Halorhodospira halochloris: one gene and its partner. The protein of the gene in region 2 interacts with the protein of the main gene of each other region in a pairwise test. Links are inferred from orthologs where the notes say so. Each region holds a gene or a part of one and is shown on either strand. Other genes may lie near its edges. The genes, in order: mrdA and HH1059_RS01000.

Region 1 (16,882 bases), 2.4 Mb from region 2 along the record:
TATTGCTAGAAGTGAGATGACAGCTTGTTCCAGGGCGTGTACCAGTTCGCGTACAGATATGCCCCAGCGCCGGAGATCGAGCAGCGGGTAAGCGATAATCTGTCCAGGGCCATGCCAGGTAACCAGGCCGCCCCGGTCGGAGTGGATTACTGGTATATCTCCCGGATTCAAAATATGCTCTTCCTTGCCTGATTGGCCTAGGGTATATACGCTCGGGTGTTGAACTATCCAGACTTGATCAGGGCTATCTGGGCAACGTTGAGTGGTTAGTTTGCGCATCTCATGCCAGGTGTCGGTGTAGTCGCGCAACCCCAGATAACTTACCTGGGTGTCTAGCAAGGCCGTGACCATTTAGCTTTCCTCTTTCAGTTTGTCTAGCCAGAGGCGCATGGACTCATGTATAGGGCCAGGTCTTCCTTCACAAATGGGGTGGCCATCAATCTCAATGACCGGGGCTACTTCCTTGGTTGAGCTGGTTAGCCAGACCTCATCGGCGTTGCTCAGTTCGTCGATATGAATCTCGCGGCAGCTGTGCGGTAAGCCATATTGCTCGGCCAGAGCAAGAATCGCATTGCGTGTAACCCCAGGTAAAACGTCGTGATTCAGTTGTGGCGTACTCAGGTGCCGGTCCTTAACAATAAACAGACTACTGGCTGCGCCTTCGGTAACTAAGCCGTTGCGATGCAGGATTGCCTCATCAGCACCGTTGTCCGTTGCGCTCTGGCGCAGCAAAACGTTGGCCAGCAAAGCAGTGCTTTTTATGTCACAGCGCGCCCAGCGTGTATCCTCAAGTGTTATTGCCTTTAATCCATGGTTTGTCGGTGAAGGCAGCTCACTGACCATCGCAAAGATAGTGGGTTGGTTACCATCGGCGGGAAATTCGTGTCGTCTTTGGACAGGGCTGCCGCGGGTAATCTGAAGATATAAAGCAAGATCACCACCCCCGTTAAGGCTGCATAACCTCGTCAATATGTCTTCCCAATCAGCGTAGCTGTGAGGGTTGGACATCCTGATAGCATCTAGAGAACTGTGTAGCCTTTGCAGATGAGCCTCGAGCAGGAAGGGCTTGCCAGCGTATACGGGGATAACCTCGTATACGCTGTCGGCAAAAAGGAAACCCCGATCAAGCGGTGAGATATGGGCCTGATCGAGCGGTAGCATGCGACCGTTGAGATAGCAGATAGAATGCTCAGGCATGACTAAAACAAAGCTTTACTGGAATCTTAGCCAAAGGCTATCCACTAACCGGCGCCATAGCCCACCTTCTTCAAGGTCATTTAGGGCTATTAGTGGCTCGGTGTGGATGACCTCCCCCGCAAGTACGATATCCACCTCGCCGATCTCTTCGCCTTGAGTAATTGGGGCGATTAGCTCGTCGTGGAGCCTTACCGAGGCGCTAAGATTATCTCTTTCCCGGCGCGGAATCGTTACATAGAGATCCTCTGCGATGCCTAACTCCAAAGACTCCTTATCAGCTTTCCAGGTACGGGCCTCGCTGAGTCGCTCTTGTGCGCTATAAAGGCGATGAGTTTCAAAGAAGCGGAACCCGTAGTTGAGTAGTTGGTGGCTTTGCTGGGCACGGGCGTCTTCGCTATCAGCCCCTAATACTACCGATATGAGCCGCATTTCTGCTCTTTCAGCGGATGTGGTGAGATTGTATCCGGCCGAGCTGGTATAGCCGGTCTTCAAGCCGTCCACGCTCTCATCGCGCCATAGCAAACGGTTGCGATTATGTTGCACGATGCCGGCGTATTCAAAAGAGCGTTGCGAATACCAATTGTAAAACTCAGGATGCTCTTCAATGATTGCCCGAGCTAAGCGTGCGGTGTCGAATGCTGTTGTATACATCTCCGCATTCGGCATGCCGGTAGAATTGGCATATTGAGTATTCTCCATGCCCAAGCGTTGTGCCTCCTGATTCATAACCTGGGCAAAAGTATCTTCGTCTCCGGCTACATGCTCAGCCAGAGCTACTGCGGCGTCGTTGCCTGATTGAATGATCAAGCCTTGGAGAAGCTTTTTGACAGACACCTGTTCGCCGACTTCAACGAACATGCGTGATCCCTGGGAGCGCCAAGCCCGTTCACTTATGGTGACGCGATCTTCTAAGTCTATGTGACCGGCGCTAAGCTCGCGGAAGACTACGTACGCGGTCATCATCTTGGCTAGGCTCGCTGGTTCCCACTGTTCGTGTGGGTCGCGTTTAGCGATGATATTACCGCTTTTGATGTCAACAAGTATAAAACTTGGCGAGCCTATGCTAGGTGGTGAAGGAGTTGGTACAGCCTCAACGATTGGTTGTCCCCAACGCGAATCATCGGCAACAACTGACAGGGAGCAGCAAAAACCAATTAGCGTTGCCGCGACCAAGCTGACAAAGGCTTTTCTCATGGTCTATATTTACCTCAGGATATGTAGCTACATGCTGTTGGCATACCGGAGCATTGTACTCCGAGATTCCGAAGCGCTCCACAATGTGGTCTAACCTCTCGTGACCAAACCTATAGGGGTGCTCGTGGGAACCTCTAAAACTGCCCTGGCGCCATCATCTGCCCCGGTGTGGAGGGCGCCGTGAATCCATTCCTGGAGGCTTCATGGCGCCATCCCTGGCGCCAAGACCTCCACACCGGGGCAGATGATGGCGCCAGGGCAGTTTTAGAGGTTCCCTCGTGGAGAGGATGATCATTCCATAGAGCGCACGGGTATGGCGTCAACCCCGATTTTTTCTAAATCTGCCCTAGTGTTTTCGAGTTCATCAGCGCCTTTTATTGGCCCGAGTATGACCCTGTATATAACCCCTTGTTCTCTATTGATTTCATCTATCTCGACCGGATGCTTAAACTGGCGGAGCTTCTGTTGCGTTCTTTTGGCATTATCCCTGGAACTAAAGGCGCCCGCTTGGAGGTATGCTGCTTCTGCGTTGCTTTCAAGAGGGGGAAGTTGGTCGGCGGCCGCAATGAAATGATCAAAACTGGTAACTGGTATTTGGTTGTATGCCGGCGTAGGATGATGTGTTTGGCTCTTTTCAGTCTGCTCCACAGAAGCTAACTTCCCCTCTTCCTGCTGAGGGGGGGGTGTCTCTATCACCCTGATCTTTACAGGTGCTGTGCCGCGATCATCGATATCAAGTCTTACCGCTGCTGCATAAGAAAGATCGATTATCCTCCGGTCGGTGTCAACAAAAGGGCCCCGATCATTGATCTTAACGACGATAGTTTGGCCATTTTCCAGGTTGGTCACCTCCGCCCAGCTTGGCAAAGGGATCTCGCGGTGGGCAGCGGTCATCGCATACATGTCATATGGGGTCCCGCTGGATGTGCGTTGGCCATGAAACTGTCTGCCATACCATGAAGCGTAGCCGCGCTGGGTGAAACCTTCAGCAGAATCCATCACCGAATATTGCTGGCCAAACACCTCATAGGTTTCGGGATTGCCGTAGCGGCTCCGGTTGGTTTTGCGTGGCACTGCATCGGGAATGCTGGTTAGCTCTTCCCGACTGCGGTGAAGCGAAGGACCGTCACCGGCCACTCGTGCTGACGGATCCACGTCAGGTCCAGGTGGTGCGTGTGCGTCTGGCTCTTCACTTGGTTCATGCTCAATTGCCGGATCTTCAGCTTGCTCAGGGGTTGTGGAACACCCGCATAGCAATTGGTATACCAAGAACGAGCTGATTGGGATGAACAGCTTTACCCGGTTGCCAAAAAGCCCCTGCGTCACCTCTTATGCTCCTCTAATATTGCCTCTGCAAGTTGATAAACCGCCATGGCATAGAGTGCACTATGGTTATATCGGGTGAGGACATAGAAGTTAGTGTGCGTTAGCCACAGCTCGGGACCATCCTCGGCTTCAAGTTTAATAAGCCCGAGTCTATCGCTGCCAGCCGCGTCTTGGGGTATCTTAACGCCGAGATTGGTAAGCTGCTCAGCGGTATATTCGCTGCGCACAGGTCTGTTTAGCGATGCCAGAGCCTTCTCCCACTCAGATCCATCCGCCTCTGTCCTGTTGGTGATCTGTCCGTTATGTTGCCAACCGTGCTTGTTGAGGTAATTTGCAACACTGGCCATGGCGTCGGCGACGTTATTGAATAGGTCGGCTTGTCCATCGCCATCGGCAGCTACAGCATAATGCTTGTAACTTGAGGAAATGAATTGCGGTTTGCCCATCGCCCCTGCATAGGAGCCATAAATCTCTGTGGGATCAAGGCCATGCTGCTTGGCTAGCAGCAAGAAGGCCTCGAGTTCGTTGCGGAAGAAAGAACTGCGTGGCGGGTACTGGAACGCCAACGTACTTAGCGCATCAAGGACCCGATGATCACCCGAGCGCTCCCCGTAGTAGCTCTCCACTCCAAGTATGGCAATTAGGATATGCGCTTCTACCCCGAACTTGTCTACGACATCATCAATAATCTTCTCATGCTCTTGCCAATATTTTGCCCCTGCCGTGATTCTTTCACGGGTTAGGAAAATTTGTCGGTAGCGGTGCCACTCTAAAGCCTCCGCTGGGCTTTTGATTCTTTTTAGAGCCCTATCGTCGTGGCGAGCCTGCGCCAACAGATCACGCATCTCTTCGGCATCAAAACCATGCTGGCTGGACATCCGCTCAACAAAGCTTTCTTTGTCAGTGGATAGGCCTTGGTTGGCGAGGGTGGTAGCAAATGGTGCCAGCGCCAGAATAGTAGTAACTATGACATAACCAGCAGCTATAAGTGCATAATAGGTTATCAGTGGCTTGAGCATGTCCAGGAGCCCGTGTTTATGTCCAGAGTCGTCGGTGTGTATGAATAGCCATCAGTATGCCGAAGGCCGCCATTACTGTAACCAAAGATGACCCGCCGAAGCTGATGAGAGGAAGTGGCAGCCCAACTACGGGAAGTAGTCCGGAAACCATGCCAGCGTTTATTACAACATAGGTGAAAAATGTTAGGGATATGCTGCTAGCCAGTAATCGGCTGAAATTATCTTGAGCCATGGCAGCAATATATAGCCCTCTACCAACCACTATCAGATAGACGGCGAGCAGTTGCGCTACGCCAACCAAGCCAAATTCTTCTGCTACTACCGCCAGAACGAAGTCAGTATGCCTTTCAGGAATGAATTCCAAATGTGCCTGGGAGCCGTTTAACCAACCTTTACCAAACAGCCCTCCCGAACCGATAGCTATCTTGGACTGAATTATGTGATACCCGGCTCCTAAGGGGTCGGATTCCGGGTTAATGAAGGTCATAACCCGGGCCCTTTGATAGTCATGCATCACAAAAAACCACAATAGTGGCACGCTAACGCAGAGGGTTGCTAACCCTCCAGCAATCCATCGCCAGCTGATGCCGGCAATGAACAAGACAAACAGGCCGGCGGCTGCGACAAGAACAGCAGTGCCAAGGTCAGGTTGCAGGACTATGAGCGCCGTTGGTACCAGTATCAACCCTATGGCTAGTAGTACTCGGGAGGGGCGAGGGGGGACATCGGAATCTGCAAGCAACCAGGCTATCATGATTGGTAATGCGAGCTTCATTAGCTCAGCAGGTTGGAAGCGAATAAATCCAATCTCTATCCAGCGTTGAGCTCCTTGGCCGATTGCCCCCTTGATCATCACAGTTAACAATAGGGCCAGCCCTAGGCCAAAAATCCATGGTGCCCAACGGCGCAAAGTTCGCGGAGGTATTTGAGCAAAGACGAAGAGGGCCAAAAATCCGAGCGAGACCCTAATAACTTGTTGCTGGGTCTGGGCCCAGTCTTCGCCAAAAGCGCTATAAAGCACAGCCACTCCAAATACTGCGAGTACCAGCAGGGCTGTAGCCATGGTTCCATCAATATGGAGCCGTGATTGTAGAAAAGACTGGCGGACGTTTACGCCGCGGTGATCGGGGAGTGCGGTAGAGGTGTTCATGGGGCTATCTCGAGTTCAGAATCCTCTTCGTCTTCAACTTCGCTCGCATCTATCCGCCCCTGCTCTAGCTGTTGGAGGTAGGTTTTATCTTGCAGCATCCAGTAGTCTACAACTGCTCGTGCTACTGGTGCGGCTGCGGCACCGCCACTACCGCCGTGCTCAATGACCACCGCTATTGCTATTTGGGGGTCGTCTGCTGGGGCCAAGCCGATAAATAGCGCGTGGTTGCGCAGGTGTTCTGGTCTCTCTTCGTCGTCATCGACGTCTCTTTCGGTGATTTGCGCCGTTCCAGTCTTGCCAGCGAAGTCGTAGTTTAAGTTCTCGTTGATCAGCCGGGCGGTTCCGCGGTAGTGCTGTATCGCAAGACGCATGCCCTCGATAGTCTCTTCCCAGTGGGATGGGTCATCAATATCTATGCGTTGAGTTGGTGTGGTTTCCGTGGCTTGGCCCAGTTCAATTGCCGAGTTCTGATCATTGTTGGCGCCGTCAGCTACACCTCTAACCAGTCGTGGCGTTATTAGTTCGCCCCTATTGCCGAGGATGGCGGTGGCCGTAGCCAGCTGCAGGGGGGTAGCATTAAAATAACCTAGGCCAATGCCCGTTATTACCGTCTCTCCGTGAAACCATCCCTGCCCGATGGCGCCCCTTTTCCAGTCACGGGAAGGTAAAACACCGCGTCGCTCGCCAGGGATGTCTGAGGTTGTCTGCGCCCCAAAACCGAACTGTTCCAAGAATTTTGACATTCGGTCGATGCCTAGCTTGAAGGAGGTGTCATAGAAAAAAACATTACAGGACTCAGCTAGAGCCTGGCCGAAGTTAATGTCGCCGTGACCGGTCTCTCGCCAGCAGCGGTAGGGTCGATCACGCCCCTCCAGGAAGAATTCTCCATCGCAATTGACTTCTGTGTCCTTTTCAATCACTCCATGCTCAAGTGCTGCGAGGCCGACGAAAGGCTTTATAGTCGAAGCCGGTGAGTAGGTGCCGCGGCTAGCGCGATTGTAAAGCGGCTGCCAGCCAGTTCGTTCGAGCTCACGGAAACGTTGATGTGTCATGCCCTCGACAAACTTATTCGGGTCATAGCTGGGTTGACTGGCTAGGGCCAATATCTCCCCGCTCTGCGGCTCTATGGCGACGACTGCTCCTCTTTCATCACCTATGGCCCGCTCGGCAACCTCCTGCAGCTTACTATCTATAGTTAAGATCAAATCGTTACCGGGCTTCGGGGGGGTGCGCTCTATGCTGCGAATAACTCTGCCTAAGGCATTGGTTTCGACACGCTCAAAGCCAACCTCACCGCGCAAGGTATCTTCAAAAGCGAGCTCAATACCGCTCTTGCCAATATGGTGAGTACCGCGATAAGTGGACTGATCAATGCGCCTTAAGTCTTCGCGGGTTATGTGCCCGACGTGTCCTACAGCATGACTCGAATGGTTCGGGTTGGGGTAGTGCCGGACTAAGCGGGCATTCACCTCCATGCCTGGAAAGCGGTGCCGGTGTACCGCCAGTTTGGCTACTTCTTCATCATCGAGTTGAGATCGAAGAGGCACCTCCTCGAAGCGACGTGAGCGTTGCAGCTGAGTTTTGAATCGCTCCTTTTGAGCATCACTGACATGGACTATTTGAGAAATCTGCTCGAGGGTTTTTTCGAGATCAGGAACTCGCTCAGGAATTAAAGTCAACTGATATGAAGGGCGGTTCTCTGCTAGCACGTGTCCATTGCGATCGTATATTAATCCTCTAGTCGGTGGAATAGGCGTAACCTTAATGCGGTTTTCATGAGAGAGAGTAGCGTAGTGCTGATGGTCGACTATTTGGAGTCGCACCATTTGGGATAAGACTATCAACACCGTTATTAAGCAGACAGTTCCCGCTAATATTATGCGGGTGCGAGTTATGTGCGCATCGCGGTGATGATCAGGAATGCGTGAAGCTTCGCTCACCCTAGTAGATCCATACTTTGTTAGTTGCTTTCGGGCAGGGCCCGAGTGAAAATTGCCTATCTTTCGGCAAATCCATAACCTGGGACAATCTTCTCATTGTATATTATAGCGTCGGCGTATGTTACGCATAAAAGGGAAGAGTGCCAGCCACAAGAAGGCCCCGATTATAGGTGAAGTCCACACCTGCCAGTCGGGAGACGGTCTACCAATTATCCCATTGATCCAGAATAGTAATATTTGAACGAGAAATAACAGCCCGAGCACCACTAACGATTGTTGCCAGACTGGGACCATGCGGAGGTGTTTATGCAAACGTATAGCGAAATATGCAATGACTGCAAAAGCCAATGCGTGTTGGCCAAGTAGGGTGCCTAGTAAAGCGTCCTGGAAGAGTCCTGCTAGCCACCCGCAGCCTACTCCTACTCTTTCTGGAACAGCCAAGCTCCAATACAAAAGTACGAGAGCGGTCCACTCTGGGCGTAGCCCGCTGAACCAGTCTGGTAGCCGATCCTCCCATGGAATCGGTGAAATAGTTAGCATCAACGCAAGGATAAAGCTAAGCAGGATTATCCCTGCACCGCTGTTAGGCCTGTAACCGGTCACTAATTGTTCACCTCCTCAGCTTGCTCTTGCTCAGAGGTTTTCGCTTTATCCTCGGTATTGGTTTCTTGGCGACTCTCAAGCAGCAACAACTTGCGGCTCCTATCAAGGTTTCCAGCAGGCCTTGCTAGTACTCGCGCAAATGGCTCGCCCGGCTCACTGACCACCTGCGAGACATAGGCGACCGGATAGCCACGGGGGAAGGTGTCGCCTAATCCGGAAGCCGTTAACAAATCCCCTTCGCGAATATCTGCATTCGTGGGGATGTTCGCTAGTTCAAGTTGCTGGGTGTCGCCGCTGCCGCGGGCGACAGTTCGCAACCCGTTGCGATTGACCTCAACCGGGATGGCATGACTTGCGTCAGATATTAGCCTGACAGTAGCGGAAAAAGGCCCTACTCTATCAATCTGGCCAATGACACCGTCCGCGTCTATCACCGGTTGGCCGATGAATACCCCGTGATTTGTGCCGCGGTTTATCTCTACTAGGTGGGAGTGAGGGTCCAGGTCTACCCGGATCAGTTCCGCTATGGCTGCTTCACTCTCAACGCGCTGCGATGAGTCGAGGAGTTGGCGTAACCGTTGGTTTTCTCTCTCGAGAGCTTCCATGCGTTGCAGGCGCCCCTGATGTTGGAGGTTTTGGGTGCGTAGTTGATGGTTTTCGGCATAAAGCGACTGCCGGGTGGTAAGCCATCTGGAGCCGCTATCCGCTAAAGCAAATGGAGCGTCGACAACAATCCTCAACGGGTAGACAATACCCGACATCGCCTCTCTTACCGGTTCTATAAGATGTTCCCGGTGGTCTAAGGCCATCAACAAAACGGACGCCGTGGCTAGCAGGAACAACCTGGTTGCGGCCGACGGTCGCTGTAGAAATAACGGTTTGATAGTTCCCCGAGCCTCTGTGTGCTCAGTATGTTGTTACTCAAGATTTGCTATTTAATCCACTCCAACCTTGCCCAGAGTTGAAGTGTCACCACAAAAAACTTTTACTTTATTCGCTTACAAACAGGTCAGCGCCGCGTTCATCCATCAACTCAAGGGCCCTACCGCCGCCGCGGGCTACGCAGGTAAGTGGTTCCTCTGCTACTAGCACTGGCAAGCCCGTCTCTTCCATAAAGAGGCGCTCAAGGTTGCGCAACAAAGCGCCGCCACCAGTTATCACGATACCCCTTTCGGCAACATCAGCACCAAGTTCCGGAGGGGTTTGCTCGAGGGCCGTCTTCAATGCTGAAACTATCCCTGAGAGGGGTTCTTGAAGGGCCTCCAAGATCTCGTTTGAGTTCAGTGAAAAGCTCCGCGGCACGCCTTGGGCTAGATTCCTTCCGCGCACTTCTATCTCGCGTACCTCGGTATCTGGGAATGCCGTGCCTATCTCTTGTTTGATACGCTCAGCGGTCGATTCACCAATGAGTATACCGTAGTTGCGTCGTACGTAATTGACGATCGCCTCATCAAATCGATCGCCTCCGAGCCGTACAGACGCAGAGTAGACAATGCCATTGAGCGATAACACCGCGACCTCAGATGTGCCGCCGCCGATGTCCACGACCATGGAACCACTTGCTTCGCTTACCGGCATGTTGGCGCCGATAGCTGCGGCCATGGGCTCTTCTATAAGATGGACCTCCCGGGCGCCGGCGCCTGCTGCCGATTCCCTAATAGCGCGCCGCTCCACTTGGGTCGAGCCACAGGGCACGCAGACTAGGACTCTCGGACTGGGCTTAAAGAAGCGTGCCTCGTGCACCTTCTTAATGAAATGTTGCAGCATCTTCTCGGTAACGGTGAAGTCTGCTATGACGCCGTCTTTGAGCGGGCGTATAGCACGAATGTTGCCGGGAGTGCGGCCCAGCATCGCTTTTGCTTCAGCACCTACCGCAGCAATCCGTTTGCTTCCGCCGTCTCTATCCTGCTGGATTGCGACCACTGAGGGCTCGCTAAGCACAATGCCTTGGCCCCGCAGATAGATAAGCGTGTTGGCCGTGCCCAGATCTATTGACAGATCGTTCGAGAAGAGTCCTCTTATTCCTTTGAACATGCCCTAGCCCTAGAGAAAACCTTAAGTCGCCCAATCTAGCAGTGTAAAGGGGTTTGGGCAAGAGAAGGGCTGTGGTAGATTTGCATCTGAAAATAATATCCCGCAAATTATCACCCCGAGGAGATTGTCATGGCGATTGAGGCTGAAGAGGTCAAAGTCATCGCCCATCTAGCCCGTATAGGCATTGAGGAACGCAATGTCACAGACTACGCTAGCAGCCTGTCCGAGATTCTCGGCTTTGTTGAGCAGATGAATTCGGTCGATACAACAGGCGTAGAGCCAATGTCCCATCCTCTGGATGCCACCCAGCGTTTGCGCCCTGATGAGGTAACCGAGGATGATAGGCGTGAGCATTACCAGTCCGGCGCGCCGGCGGTTGAGGCCGGTCTATATTTGGTCCCGCGCGTAGTCGAATAACTCCTAACGGAATCCGAGAATCCATGCACCGAAAGACAGTAGCTGAGATTTCTGCGGCCCTGCGAGCTGGGGAAGTTACGAGTTGCGAACTCACCGAGGCGCTTCTCGAGCGAGTCCAGCAGGTTGAACCGCAAATCAATAGTTTGATTACAATCACTGCAGAGCGTGCCCGACAAGCCGCTGAAGTGGCTGATGAGCGGATCCGCTCCGGCAACTGCGGTCCACTGACCGGGGTGCCGATCGTCCACAAAGATATCTTTTGTACCGAAGGTGTCGCGACAACTTGCGGGTCACGGATGCTTGCCAATTTTGAAGCGCCCTACAACGCGACGGTTGTAGAGCGCTTGGCTGAGGCTGGCGCGGTTGTGCTTGGCAAGGCGAATATGGATGAGTTCGCCATGGGCTCCTCAAACGAGACCAGTTATTTTGGCCCGGTGCGTAACCCCTGGGATCTTGATGCAGTACCCGGCGGGTCATCCGGAGGCTCAGCGGCCGCGGTTGCCGCGCGTCTGGTTCCCGCGGCAACGGGCACTGATACGGGGGGATCGATACGCCAGCCAGCAGCGCTTAGCGGGGTTTGTGGGCTCAAGCCCACTTATGGCCGGGTTTCTCGTTATGGCATGATCGCCTTTGCCTCTAGTCTCGATCAGGGTGGGGCGTTTGCCCGTACTGCCGAGGATTTGGCCTTGATGCTAGGTGCGATGGCAGGTTTCGATCCGCGCGATTCGACCAGTGTTGATCATGTTGTGCCCGATTACACCGAGGGGCTGAACCGTTCCATAAGGGGGGTAAAGGTAGGCGTTCCGGCACAGTTTTTCGGTACCGGCCTGGACGCCGATGTGCGATCCCGGGTAGAGGCGGCGCTTGAGGTCTTGCAGGGAGAGGGGGCCGAGTTAATAGAAGTGGACCTGCCGAATATGGATTTGGCCCTACCTGCTTACTACGTGATAGCCCCGGCCGAGGCCTCTTCTAACCTTGCTCGATATGATGGTGTTCGATACGGCCACCGCTGCGCAGATCCTCAGGGGCTTGAAGATCTTTATAAGCGCACCCGAGCAGAAGGGTTCGGTGAAGAGGTAAAAAGGCGGATACTGGTAGGCACCTATGCTCTATCGGCCGGCTACTACGACGCTTACTACCGTAAAGCGCAGCAGATACGTAGATTGGTTGCAGACGACTTTAGCCAGGCATTGGAGAAGGTGGATGTCATCGCCGGACCGACTGCGCCGACCCCCGCTTTTGACATAGGCGAGCGAAGCGACGACCCGGTTCAGATGTATTTGTCCGATATGTACACCCTGGCAGTTAACCTTGCCGGCTTGCCTGGCATGTCGATACCAGCCGGTTTCTCGCGCGGCCGACCGGTAGGGTTGCAGCTAATTGGTGGCCACTTCGATGAAGTTCGCTTGCTCAATGTGGCCCATAAGTATCAGCAGCTTACTGATTGGCATAGACTCGTGCCCGAAGGCTTTGAGTAAGCAGTTGCCGTTGGGCGGCAGCTGCTTCGCCTAACGTCTCGTGCGTACGAAAGAGTAATCTAAGCATACAAAAACTGGAGCTATATCGCCCATGCAGTGGGAAACCGTCATCGGCCTTGAAATTCACGTCCAGTTGGCCACAAAAAGTAAGATTTTTTCGGGCGCCTCTACGGCTTACGGCGCCGAACCCAACAGGCAGGCATGTCCGGTTGATCTTGGGATGCCAGGAGTTCTGCCGGTGTTAAATGCCGAAGTTGTCCGCATGGCCATTAAGTTTGGTTTGGCGGTAGGGGCACATATAGCACCCCGCTCGGTCTTTGCCCGGAAAAACTATTTTTACCCTGATTTGCCCAAGGGCTATCAGATCTCTCAGTACGATTTGCCGCTGGTTGAAGGTGGCAGCCTAGATATAGAACTCGACGATGGCGGCACCAAGCGTATCGGTATTACCCGGGCTCATCTGGAAGAGGATGCCGGGAAGTCTTTGCACGAAGATTTTCACGGTATGACCGGGGTGGATCTAAACCGTGCCGGCACACCACTAATGGAGATTGTGTCCGAGCCTGACCTGCGTTCGCCGCAGGAGGCTGCCGCTTACATGAAGAAGCTCCATGCCTTGGTCCGCTACCTAGAAATCTGTGATGGCAACATGCAGGAAGGCTCATTCCGCTGTGATGCCAATATCTCTGTTCGTCCGCGTGGCCAGGAAGAGTTTGGTACCCGCGCTGAGTTAAAGAATCTCAATTCATTCCGTTTTGTCGAGCGGGCATTGGCATATGAAGTGGAACGCCAAATCGATGTTATTGAAGGCGGGGGTGAGGTAGTCCAAGAGACTCGCCTTTTCGATGTCGACAAGGGCGTTACCCGCTCAATGCGCACCAAGGAAGAGGCCAACGATTATCGCTACTTCCCGGAGCCCGATTTGCTCCCGGTTGAAGTGAGCGAACAGCTGGTAGCCGAAGTCCGGGAGACGCTGCCTGAACTGCCCGATGAGAAGCGTAACCGGTTCATCGAGGAGCACGGACTCCCTGCCTACGATGCCGGGGTCTTGACCGCTACCCGAGAGTTGGCCGACTTCTATGAGTCAGCGGTGACCGAGTCAGGGGGGTTTGCAAAAAGGACGGCTAATTGGGTTATGAGCGAGCTGCTCGCTTACTTGAACAAAGATGGGTTAGACCTTACTGAATCTCCAGTCACCCCAGAGATGCTGGGACGTTTGGTGGCGCGTATCGAAGACGAAACGGTCTCGGGGCGCGTAGCTAAGGATGTTTTTGAGGCCATGTGGGCAGGCGAGGGCGAACCCGATGAGGTCATTGAGGCTAAGGGACTAAAACAGGTTACCGATTCATCGGCGATTGAAGAGATGGTCGATGAGGTTATTGCTAACAACCCTAAGCAGCTAGAACAGTACCGAGCTGGTAAAGATAAGCTGTTCGGCTTTTTTGTCGGACAGGTTATGAAGGCCTCTGGGGGTAAGGCTAACCCTCAGCAGGTAAATGAGTTACTCAAAAATAAACTGGATCAATCGTGACCGACGCTTGCCAACGTTTTCTATTTGATGAAGCTGATATTCGCGGTGAGGTAGTCGAACTCGACTCTGTACTAGAGTCGGCCTGTGAGCATCACCAGTACCCTCTGCCGGTTGCGCGCCTGCTTGGCGAGGCATTGGCCGCATGTGCCCTGATGCGCGCAACTATCAAGCTTGAGGGTCAGCTGACATTGCAGGTTTATGGTGATGACGACGCCGCTATCTCCTTGTTGCTAGTTCATGCAGATGGAGATGGGGCTATGCGAGGTACTGTGCGTTATCAGGGGGAGCCGCAGCGGGGTGGGCTGCATCAACTTTGCGGTAATGCGCGCCTGGCTATCACCATAGAGCCCGAAGATGGGCAGCGCTACCAGGGCGTTGTTGGCACCGAGGAAGAAGGCTTGGCGGCAACCCTGGAGACCTATTTCCGCGATTCTGAGCAGTTACCAACCCGATTTTTCCTCGCGAGTGATGGTGCCCGCGCCGCCGGTATGCTATTACAGCGCATGCCACAGAAAACTAGCGAAGGTGAATCACCTGCGGTAGATCCAGACGCCTGGGAAAGAGTAGGTCATCTTGCAGCTACTCTGAGTGAGCGTGAGCTCTTGGAGACCGGGTCTGAGGAGCTGTTGCATAAGCTCTTCCACCAGGAGACGGTGCGAGTTTTTGAGCCTCGTGAGCTTTACTTTAGGTGTCGCTGTTCTGCCGAGCGTATTGCCTCAATCTTACGTGGGCTTGAACGCGAGGAGATTGACAAGGTCCTCGACGAGGCAGGTGTAGTCGAAGTGCGTTGTGAGTTCTGTGGGGCGGCTTTTCGGTATGATCGGGTTGATGTCGAGCACGCTCTCGCCGATAGTGCTACGCCGGGTAGTGAAAGATACCACTAACCGCCCTCTCTTGCGCAGTTGGGGCAGTTCGGGTCAGCCGGCACCTTGAGGGTCCTGGTACGCATAGATAGCGTGTCCATAACCAGCATCCTGCCGATTAGTGGCTCACCGGCATTGGCAAGCAGTTTGATTGCTTCCAATGCCTGGATGCTACCGCCGATGCCGGGTAATGGCGCGATTACACCGTTGTCGCTACACCCTTCATGGCTTACATCACCTCCCCCAAAGATACAGCGGTAACAGGGCTCTCCTGTGGGGCTAAAGGTAGCAACTTGCAGTTCCCAGCGGATTACGGCCGCGCTGACTAGAGGTTTCTCGGTTGCAAGGCAGGCTCGGTTTACTGCAAAACGGGTAGCGAAGTTGTCGGAACAGTCAATGACCAGGTCAACCCGTCGGGCTTGCTCACATATCAGTTCGTGGTCGTTAAGGGCAGGTAGAGTATTAGTAATGACTTCGGGGTTTAGATTATATACTGCGCTGGCTGCTGATTTGGACTTTGGCTGGCCAATGTCAGCTGTTGTGTGAGCAATTTGCCTTTGAAGATTGGCTAGCTCCACTGTGTCGCCATCGGCGATGATCAGCTTGCCTACTCCTGCCCCGGCGAGGTACATGCAGACTGGTGAGCCCAGGCCGCCGGCCCCAATGATTAAGGCAGTGCTTGAAAGCAGGCGTTGTTGGCCTGCGACATCTATTTGCGGCAGGAGTATTTGGCGGCTGTACCGCAGTAGCTGTTCATCATTCATTGGTTCACAAGGCCTAGAGTGATTCGCTCCAATCCTGCTAAATCGCGGATGGTCTCGATGGCATGAAAATTTTCAGCGGCGAGGATGGCCCTCACTGCTGCGGCTTGAGAGGCGCCGTGCTCAATGAGCAGATAGCCCTGTGGTGCCAAGGCGCCACGGGCAGCCGGGATGAGCTTGCGGATTGCCGCGAGCCCGTCGCAACCAGCTGCCAGTGCCTCTCGCGGTTCCCATTGGAGTGACCCGCTGGACCATTCATCTGCTATCTCTTCCACGTAGGGAGGATTAGCCACAATCACATCATAGCTGCCGCTTATCCCCGTGTTCCAGTCGCCTAAGCGAATATCAACGTGGTTAAGCCGGAGGCGGTCGCGGTTGTTGCGAGCAATGGCTAGCGCTGATTGGCTAGAGTCTAAGGCGTTAACCTGTGCGTCAGGGCGGGATTGGGCTATTGCTAGAGCTATTGCCCCACTGCCGGTGCCGAGGTCAAGTAGTCTCCCGGCGTGAGGCAATACGGCGATAGCTGCTTCAACTAGGTGTTCCGTTTCTGGCCGCGGGATTAGTACAGCAGGGGAGACTTCAAGTTCTAGCCCCCAAAATTCACAAGTGCCCAGGATGTATGCCACCGGCTCCTTGCATCTGCGGCGCTCTATAAGTGCCAGGTATGCCTGCCGTGTGGTCTCATCAAATTGCTGCTCGAGATAAGCGTAGAGATAGCTGCGCGGTCTGCCCAATACGTGGCAAAGTAACAGCTCCGCATCCAAGCGCGGCGTTGACGAAAGATCCTCTAAAAGTCTTTCGCCCTTCTTTAAGGCTTCACCAAGCGATGTCAAAACGTCCTTTCTGCCACGATAACGGGAGTATCTGCAGGCCTCCTGCGCGCCGAGTAATGGCTATTTGGATGGCACAGTGACTCCTCCATCTGGTGGTTTAAACGGTGTCAACTTCTCGACAGGGACAAGCAAGCGCAGAGATTGAGCCGTTTTGGCGAGCCCACGGGGCGAAGTAGTCTGATGAAGATACCGCCCGATAGCTCGGCTGCCCTGTATTAGGGGCTAGGACTGCCCCCATCTTGCAGCACAGAGCCAGGTATGCCGCGCTCTTCAAGCATGACAGGTATGCCATCTTCGACCGGATAGATGCGGCTCCGGTTGTCAGTCACAAGCGCTTCGCTCAGCTCATGTTCTACCTGAGCGTCGTCGAAGTAGTTAAGTTTCCCTTCACGGACAAGCCGATTCACGAGCTCAATATCCTTAGCTGACATTGGCTCTAAGGGGCGCTTGGTTACCGGGCAGCAGAGTATGTTGAGCAATTTCCTATCCATATGGTCATTATAGTGGCTCACCCGGCCATGGGGCCAGCTTTTTTT
Region 2 (8,634 bases):
GCAACTGTACGCCTGAGCTACTATCAGCTGTGCCCAATAGCACTGGCCCAACTAAGCGGGGGCGAAAACGCTCAAAAAGCTCCATGGCCTTTACCGCCTCACGGCGCAACTCATGGAGCTGAGCCAAGTGCTCAGCCCCCCCGAACACCTCTTGATACTCAATCAGGGCGTCCTGTATTTCCTGATTCTTCGGCAGATTATGAGTATCTGCTGCCCCAAGACGCTGGGCCGCCTTACGTTTAGCGGTAAAGTAGTCCTTTATGCCTTCCTCGGCCATAAGACGTGCCGCCTCACGAATCAGACTGACCCGCATCCGCTGATCTCGAGGACTCGCGCCGCGCCGCGCCATAACAATACTCTCCACTGCTAAAATATCTCACGCTCGGCTCCGCGACCACGCCCATCCCTGCCATCACCTTCCTCTCGCACCGGCACCGAATCTTCGCGGAATGTCTCAAATACGGCGTCAGGATTATCAGAGCCGGTAACTTTTCCCGATTCTGGATTTATGCGCACTGTTACCAGACCCTCCGGACGGGCAATACTTCTCTCTTCGACCCGTTCCAGTGCAGTAGCCATATACCTCGACCACATAGGGAGGGCCACAGCCGCACCTGTCTCTCGAGCCCCCAGGGTCCGCTGGTCATCGAACCCCGCCCAAGCTGCGGTGACCATATCCGGGGTATACCCAACGAACCAAGCATCGCGCAGGTCGTTGGTGGTACCAGTCTTCCCCGCCATATCACCGCGGTTGACTAACCGCAGCGCTCCCCGGCCGGTTCCCCTGGTCATTACATCGGCAAGAATGTCCCCAATAATCCAGGCGTTATCTTCAGCAATCTTACGCGGGGCTAAAGGCGGCAAGTCGAGCACGTCGAACTCCTCCATGCCGTGACCCAGCAAACGGGGACCATCATCACACAGCTTACAAGCCTGCGGAAAGTTTGGGGCAAAGACAACATCGCCACTTGGGTCTTCTACCCTCTCGATCACATTCGGCTCAACCAAGAAACCACCGTTGGCAAAAACCGCGAACCCGCGAGCCATTTGCAGAGGGGTCGCACTATTGCTGCCCAAAGCTAGCGACAGATCTGCGGGCAAGCCACCGCGATCGAACCCAAAACGGGTGACGTGCTCGATAGCCCGGCCCACCCCGATATCGCGCAACACCCTTATTGAGACCAAGTTGCGTGAAAATACCAGCGCCTCGCGCAAGCGCGTCGGACCATAAAAACGCCCAGTGTAGTTGCCCGGGCGCCAGTAGCCTTCGAGCGCATCATCCTGAAACACCACCGGGGCATCATTCACTATAGAGGCTGCCGTGTACCCATGTTCAAGGGCTGCAGAGTAAATAAATGGCTTAAACGCCGAGCCGGTCTGCCGATTCGCCTGTACCGCACGGTTATAAGAGCTGCGCCGGAAATCATATCCCCCGCTGAGCGCAAAGATCCTACCGTCAACCGGTGACAGCGATACCAACGCCCCCTCAGCCTCAGGGACAGCCCGAAACAGCCCGCTATCATCGCCCCGCCTAGCCACACGAATTATATCGCCACGACTGACAACGTCTTTGGCACTTTCTGGTGCCGCGCCGCGGCGATTGGCATCTATATATTCGCGTGCCCACTCCATACTCGAGAATGGCACTCGCAAAACATCGTCATCACGCACCAAAACCCACGCCGCATCCTCCTCTACTTCAAGCACTATCCCGGCGATTAAGCCGCCAAAGGGAGGGTGTGCGCGCAGTTGCTGCTCCAAAATTTGGGGGTCATTAAGTTGCTCTTCGCTAACCCTGCCTTCAGGACCACGATAGCCATGCCTTCTATCGTAGTCCTCCAGTGCCCGCCGCAAAGAGCGATTTGCGGCTTGTTGGTACTCACTGTGGACGGTCGTATAGACCTTAAAGCCGCCAGTGTATGCCTCTTCCTCGCCATACAGGTCGACCATCTGTTGGCGGGCCATTTCCGCCACATATCTCCCATCAACATTGATCCGCGGGGCGTGCAGACGGGCGGTTACCGGGGCAGCATTGGCTTGCTCATAACGCTCATGACTGATGAACCCTTCCTGATACATCCGCGCTAATACGTATGCCCTACGTTGTAAGGCCCGCTGCGGATTGCGGATCGGGTTAAAGGCAGATGGTGCCTTCGGCAGTCCGGCGATCATCGCCATCTGAGCTAAATCTAGCTCATCAAGTGACTTGCCGTAGTAGACCTCGGCAGCCGCCGCGACGCCATAAGCCCTATTACCCATATATATCTTGTTGAGATAGAGCTCCAGTATCTCCTCCTTGGTCAGGGTGCGCTCTATCTGCAGAGCAAGGAGCATTTCATTGGCCTTGCGCAAAATAGTCTGTTCGCGACTGAGGAAAAAGTTACGCGCAACCTGCATAGTGATGGTTGAGCCTCCCGGACCAAACTCGCGCTCGCGCAGCACATAGGCAATGGCGCGGGCCATACCCTGATAGTCGACCCCCGGATGTTGGAAGAAGCGGTCGTCTTCCGCAGCTATGAAGGCGAGAACAAGGTCCGTAGGAAATTCATCGAAGTCTTTCGGCTGCCGACGCTGCTCGCCATATTCGGCTAATAGATCGCCCTCCGCGCTAACCACGCGCAGCGGCTCCTGGAGGCGGATTTCACGCAGCGAATCGGCTGAGGGAAGTTGTGGCCACAGCACGAAAGCCGCATAAGCAATCATCACCACGGCGATAGCAAAGCCGACACTAACAACGCCGACCGCAGATACAAGCAGGACACGCAACAAGCGATTCATAGAGTCATTCTCAGGGCCTTCGCCCGGGGGTTGATTCGGTTTCAGTATACTAACTTATCCAGAAGCATTGCCATGGGTGGTTTCGTGACGAGCCCCCCTGAGCCCTGCCCTGATTGTAAAAAATTTTCTGCATCTCCAACAAAAAAGTATCCTATCCACAAAAAATATGGATATAATTCGGTCGGTGGACAGGGAACCTCTAACCCCCCGGAGCGACTCAAATGCTCCGGCGGCGAACGCCGTGGATCAACACCTGGAGGATTCATGGCGCCATCCCTGGCACCAGGCCTCCGCGCCGGGGCGGTTGAGTGGCTCCGGGGAGGAGTTTTAGAGGCGCCCGATAGGAAGAGCTTAAAGCTTGCACCTTCTAATAGATTCCAATGCTAGCAAAAAGCAGAGCTAAACAGAAGCTCGTGCAAGGATGCACACAACCCGTCTCACGGAGGAGACGCTATGAATATCTTGCGCCCTACGCAAGTCGGCGTATTAATTGCCGGTGATGCCGTACATGTAGCAGCTGACCAACGCGGGGTTTACAGCTATACTGCCCAACCCATAACCGAAGACGGTGCAGCAGGAAGGCGCAACGCCTTCAAATTAGCCTGCCAAAGACTAGGGATAAGCCGGGCAAAGGTGGCTCTAGCCCTCCCGGAAGCCTATGTCAAAAGGCACGCTATAGCCATACCAAGGCACCGTAACCGACGTGAGCGCACCGCTCTGATCCGTTTGCTGATCAGACGAAAACTGCCAGCCCCTGCCTCAGCATGGCGTTATCGCCTGACCAAACAGCATGGCTCCAGCGCTCGGTTTGTTGCCACCAACCAAACCAGCCTCAGGGCGGCCAACAACCTGACTGCAGGAACAGATTTTAAGCTCTATGCACTTATTCCAAGCCGTGATGCCCTGCGCGCCTGCAGAGGCAGACTACCAGTAGCAGGAAATTACCCGCGTACCCCGGCTGCCAAGCTAAGTGCCGCGCTGATTATTGCTGCACGCAACAAAGGCGCAGTTAACCTAGTTGGTGCCCAACCACCGACGAGCACGCAGCCGCCCACTAACTCTAAGAAGACAGGCGCTATACTTGCCGCCTTACTCGGCTGCATAGCCTTGTTCACCAATCTTAAATTTGGCCCTCAAGATGCCCTGGCCGGGCGCTTCGACGAACCCGACGAACCGCCAAACACGGCAAAATATGCGCAGCCCTCTGAGCATGAACTGGCTGTGAGACCTGCATCCGTTGTGGCAACAAAGAATGGCCACAAAGGCCACCACACAATTCCCCGCGAGCAGCTGCAGGCAGACATACGTCGGCGCAATATAACCCACTGGTTGGACTTGATCGCCGAATCCAGGCCAGCCAATTTATGGCTTACCGAAGTTCGCTTCAACGGCGATCAGATCTCGCTTCAGGCCCAAACCAGAAAAGCCCACCAGGGCCATGAATACGTCAGTCTACTCGGCAAATCCGGCCTTAAATCGCCGCGTCTGAACCGGATTGAAAACTCCGAGGGCACTACCACCCTTATCATTACCAGCGCCGGCCAACCACCTTCCCCTGCAAAGGGCAATATCGAGAGGGCACATGACTCGCTCGGCAATCAGTCAGCAGCCATCGCCAAGCAGATTGATGATTACGACATTACCCTAACCCGGCTGCAGCACAACGAAACCGATAACGGTGCCAGCCCCTCGCAGTCGAGGCTGAACCTCGGGTTATTAGGCGATTATGCTGCAATCCGGGCCTGGCTAGCCAAGCTAGCCAGGCTCGATCCTTTGCTTGGCCTGGAAAACATTTGGCTGCGCCGGGCAAGTGACCAGCAGGTACAAGTTGACGTCGAGTTGACGCTCTTTTCGGCCTCGGAGTCAGTTTAATGGCAGTTGTGACCGCTTACACCCGGAATGTTTTTTGGCGCCTGCCATCATACCGTTGGGTCCTGGTGGCTATCTTAACAATAGCCCCTCCTCTGCTCAGCGCTGCAAACGCATCCAGAGTAGACGACCCCTTTCATAACCAGATCGCCACAAGCGATGGTTCCAGTGCGCTCGCGGGTCTTGAAATGACCCACAGTATGGGCGCAGAAACCCTGCAACTGTCAGCTATACCGCTGCATAATGCTGAGGCAGAAGCAGTAGCAAAACTTTTAAGAAGCAGTGGCGCTATCTCCCAGAACGGCTCGGCAAGCACCGACGTGCGCACTAACACCATCGTGCTTCGCGATTCGCCGGCCAATATTCAATCCGCCCAAGAGCTAATTGCCCAGCTGGATAAGCACGAGAAGCAGATCATGGTCGAAGCGCGGATTGTTCTTGCTTCCGGCGATTATACTCTCGACTTGGGCAGCCGCCTCGGATTGGAGCGGCGCAGCTCATCTAGCCATTTGCTCGGCAGCACCAATAGCCTGCTAAGCGGATCCACAGAAAATGGTCTCGATGCACTATTAATCGATCTGCCCCAGATAGACAGTGGAGGGCAGTTTGGCTTCGCGGTAGGTAAGATCGGCAGTAGCTTGCTGCAATTCGAGCTATCTGCCATGGAGGCAGAGGGCCACGGCAGGGTTGTCTCCAGCCCCAGGGTGCTTACCACGCAGCGGCGACAGGCAAGGATAGAGCAAGGGGTACAAATCCCTTATCAGCAAAGCGCCGAATCGGGCGCAACTACCGTAGCCTTCCGCGATGCCGCCCTATCTCTGACGGTCACACCCGTAATCAGCAACGACAACAGTGTCAGTCTGCAACTTGAGGTAACCAAAGACGCTGTTGGGCAGGTATTTGCGGGTGTACCCAGCATTGATACCCAGGCAGTTACCACCCACATGCGGGTGGAAGACGGCGAGACCGTGATCCTCGGAGGCGTGCGCGAATATGAACAGCATGAAGAAGAACGCTGGGTCCCGTGGTTAGGCCAAATACCCATACTGGGTAGGCTCTTTCGCCAAAGCCGCGAGCGTAACCGCTATCAAGAGTTGTTGATATTCGTCACTCCCAGGGTTATGCACTCAGCTGCCGACTTGTCCACCACAGAGGGTACTGCTGCAAGCTTCTAACCATTCTCAAGGGCCACTCTCAAAGGAACCTCAAAAAACCTCCCCTGAGCCAATTAGCTGCCCCGGTGTGGAGGTCTTGGCGCCAGGGATGGCGCCATGAAGCCTCCAGGGATGGACTAACGGCGTCCTCCTCCACACCGGGGCAGCAAATTGGCTCAGGGGAGGTTTTAGAGGCGCCCTCAAGGCAAGCGCCAATGGACTGCCGCGATGACCAAGCAAAACTCGCGTAGCAGCGGCTTCAGCAATCCCTAAAGGCTAAGTCAACTCCTCGGGCCGGAACAACCGCCGATGCTCCTCAAGCGCGAATCGATCTGTCATGCCGGCTATGTAGTCTGAAACTGCTCGGGCATGACCTCTGCGGCCATATTTGGCGGCAGCATGAGCGGCTAATCGGCGGGGTTGGTCTGGCATCAGATTCGGCTCATCGAGCAAGAGATGAAAAATCTCATTGACCACCCGCTGCATCTTATTGACCATGCGCGCAACACGGTAATGGCGATAGAGCCGGGCAAAGAGAAAGTCTTTTAAGAGCTGGTGGCGCCGCGCCATATCCGCGCTGAAACCGATAAGCGGCTTATCGCATTTGCGCACTTGCTCAACGCTAGACGGCGCTGCTTGGTGGATACGCCGCCTCGACTCGGCGATAAGGTCCTCAACCTGCACATTTATCATCCGCCGCACTACCTCATATATAACGCGCCTTTCATTCAACTGCGGATATGCAGACTCCACCTCCGCGAATAACGGTGCCAGTAATTCGTTATGGCGGCACTCGGTTACGCTGATCAAACCCGAGCGCAGCCCGTCATCAACATCGTGGCTGTTATAGGCGATACCATCGCAGACATTGACCAGCTGCGCCTCAAGCGTCGGCTGGCCACCGTCGATAAAGCGCGCAGCAACATCTCCAAGCTGGATCGCTTTGTCTCTGGAGCAGCGTTTGAGCAACCCCTCGCGGCTCTCAAAGGTCAGATTAAGCCCGTCAAATTCCGCGTAGCGGGTCTCCAGCTCATCCACGACGCGTAGTGACTGGATGTTGTGTTCAAAACCACCCAGCCCTTCCATACAGGCAGCCAGGGCATCCTGGCCAGCATGCCCAAATGGCGTGTGGCCCAGATCGTGGGCTAGGGCGATTGCCTCAACCAAATCGACATTCAATCCCAGGGCCTGGGCGCAGGTACGCGAGATCTGACCAACCTCAAGGGTGTGGGTCAAACGTGTGCGATAAAGATCACCCTCATGATTAACAAAGACCTGAGTCTTATACTCAAGGCGGCGAAATGCTGCGCTATGGATGATCCGATCACGATCCCGCTGGAACTGGTTGCGATGGCCGGGATGGGGCTCGCTGTAGCGCCGCCCACGGCTGTTCTGCTCGCTGACTGCACACGGTAGTGGGCTTGCAAAAGGTGTTGTGACTGCTCCTGTCATTTCTTATCTGTCCAGACTATGCCTTGTCTCTTGTACCAAGCAACTCGTCGATACGAGCACAAACCTCTGCGACGCTGATACGCTGCATTGCATCGGGACTGCGCACCCGCACCCCCCAGCGCAGCTGCTCCGGGCTGCACCCTAACTCTTCGCTAGCCGCCTCAGGGTAACGATTGGCAACCCGATCAAGATGTAGATAAGGACCTGTGCGCTGCGGGTTGGAGGTGGCATAAAGCCCAATCACTCCGGCTCCAGCGGCATTAGCCATGTGCAATGGCCCAGAGTCTGGGCCAATAAACAGGGTAGCCCTTTGCAACAGCGCATAGAGCTCCTTGAGCGAGGTCTTACCCACCAGGTCAATCACCGGGCTCGCCAAACTCCCGCGTATAGCCTCAGCGTAGTCTCTTTCCAAGGCACTCTGGCCACCAGTTAAAACCAACTCCAAGCCGTGCTCTGCGTAGGCATATTCGGCAACAGCCGCGTAGTTCTGAGCTGACCAATTGCGAAAATTTCGGGTCCGCTGCGAACTGCATGGGCTGATCACCAGAAACGGCGAAGCTGCCGGCAGCCAACCAGTAACCCGCTCTTGAACGGCAGCGCTGACCGGTATATCCCAGCGCAGTTCGCGCTCATAAATGCCCAACGCCTCAACGAACTGAAAAAACCCATCCAGCACATGGACCCGCTGCGGGCCGCGAACAGACTCGTTGCTAAATAGCTGCTGACCATTGCGCGCCCTTTGCCGATCGAAGCCGATCTTGCGTGGCGCGTTTACCACACTTGCTAGAATATTAGCGCGCCACGAGGCCTGCATATTGAGAAGCACATCGAAATGACGCTTAGCCAAGCTTTTTTTTAAGCCCTTAGCTGCCCCAAACAGCCCATCGCCTTTATCAACGACAATAAACTCGACGCCCTCAATATCGCCGACCAAGCTCGCTTCGGTTTTACCGATGACCCAGGTTAGACTGCACTGTGGTAAATATCTTTGCAGCGTCCGGACTATGGGCACAACGTGGGTCACATCACCTATTGCTGAGAGACGCAGCAGGCACAACCGATTAAGCGCCGAGTCGTTTCCATGCTGATGTTGTGTGGTTTTCATTTGGCAACTTGCTGACTATCACGCAAGGCTTCGCTCCAGCCGCGCTGCAACTCCGCCAGCGCCTTTTGATCAGGGGCTTTAAACTCGGGATCCTGGCGCGCTAGCTTAAGCAGGCTGCGCTGCAGCCGGGCTAGATTGCGCAGTTGCCAACGCCGCCCCGGGCTGCGCAGCCTGGCACGATCGAAATCGATAATTCGCACCCTCAAGGCATCCCCCTTATTGATAAGCACATTGTGGGCATTCAAATCGGCATGATCGACCCCCTCAAGGTGCAGA

What was found.
Region 1: the proteins of HH1059_RS01000 (region 2) and mrdA interact in binary tests that used the Escherichia coli proteins (3 or more experiments, as listed by UniProt). The link is inferred for Halorhodospira halochloris from one-to-one orthologs.

Annotation. Positions count from the first base shown.
Region 1 is NZ_AP017372.2:2,632,885-2,649,766, reverse strand. The notes cover bases 5,355-8,335. They hold mrdA (penicillin-binding protein 2), read right to left. Parts: upstream 7,827-8,335; coding sequence 5,883-7,826; downstream 5,355-5,882. Other genes in these bases: mreD (rod shape-determining protein MreD), read right to left, coding at 7,920-8,335; rodA (rod shape-determining protein RodA), read right to left, coding at 5,355-5,886. Also shown: lipoyl(octanoyl) transferase LipB, read right to left, coding at 1-351; HH1059_RS12170 (D-amino acid aminotransferase), read right to left, coding at 352-1,197; HH1059_RS12165 (D-alanyl-D-alanine carboxypeptidase family protein), read right to left, coding at 1,213-2,391; HH1059_RS12160 (septal ring lytic transglycosylase RlpA family protein), read right to left, coding at 2,683-3,717; mltB (lytic murein transglycosylase B), read right to left, coding at 3,714-4,736; more of rodA, read right to left, coding at 4,753-5,354; more of mreD, read right to left, coding at 8,336-8,429; rod shape-determining protein MreC, read right to left, coding at 8,429-9,313; HH1059_RS12130 (rod shape-determining protein), read right to left, coding at 9,420-10,463; Asp-tRNA(Asn)/Glu-tRNA(Gln) amidotransferase subunit GatC, read left to right, coding at 10,593-10,880; Asp-tRNA(Asn)/Glu-tRNA(Gln) amidotransferase subunit GatA, read left to right, coding at 10,904-12,358; Asp-tRNA(Asn)/Glu-tRNA(Gln) amidotransferase subunit GatB, read left to right, coding at 12,450-13,889; Hsp33 family molecular chaperone HslO, read left to right, coding at 13,886-14,773; HH1059_RS12105 (HesA/MoeB/ThiF family protein), read right to left, coding at 14,770-15,516; prmC (peptide chain release factor N(5)-glutamine methyltransferase), read right to left, coding at 15,513-16,346; HH1059_RS12095 (Trm112 family protein), read right to left, coding at 16,562-16,825. UniProt on the Escherichia coli protein: Catalyzes cross-linking of the peptidoglycan cell wall. Responsible for the determination of the rod shape of the cell. Is probably required for lateral peptidoglycan synthesis and maintenance of the correct diameter during lateral and centripetal growth.
Region 2 is NZ_AP017372.2:206,990-215,623, reverse strand. The notes cover bases 73-3,174. They hold HH1059_RS01000 (penicillin-binding protein 1A), read right to left. Parts: upstream 2,779-3,174; coding sequence 367-2,778; downstream 73-366. Other genes in these bases: HH1059_RS01005 (hypothetical protein), read right to left, coding at 73-349. Outside these bases: more of HH1059_RS01005, read right to left, coding at 1-72; HH1059_RS00995 (hypothetical protein), read left to right, coding at 3,232-4,650; type IV pilus secretin PilQ, read left to right, coding at 4,836-5,822; HH1059_RS00985 (deoxyguanosinetriphosphate triphosphohydrolase), read right to left, coding at 6,078-7,253; HH1059_RS00980 (glycosyltransferase family 9 protein), read right to left, coding at 7,270-8,358; HH1059_RS00975 (3-deoxy-D-manno-octulosonic acid kinase), read right to left, coding at 8,355-8,634. UniProt on the Escherichia coli protein: Cell wall formation. Synthesis of cross-linked peptidoglycan from the lipid intermediates.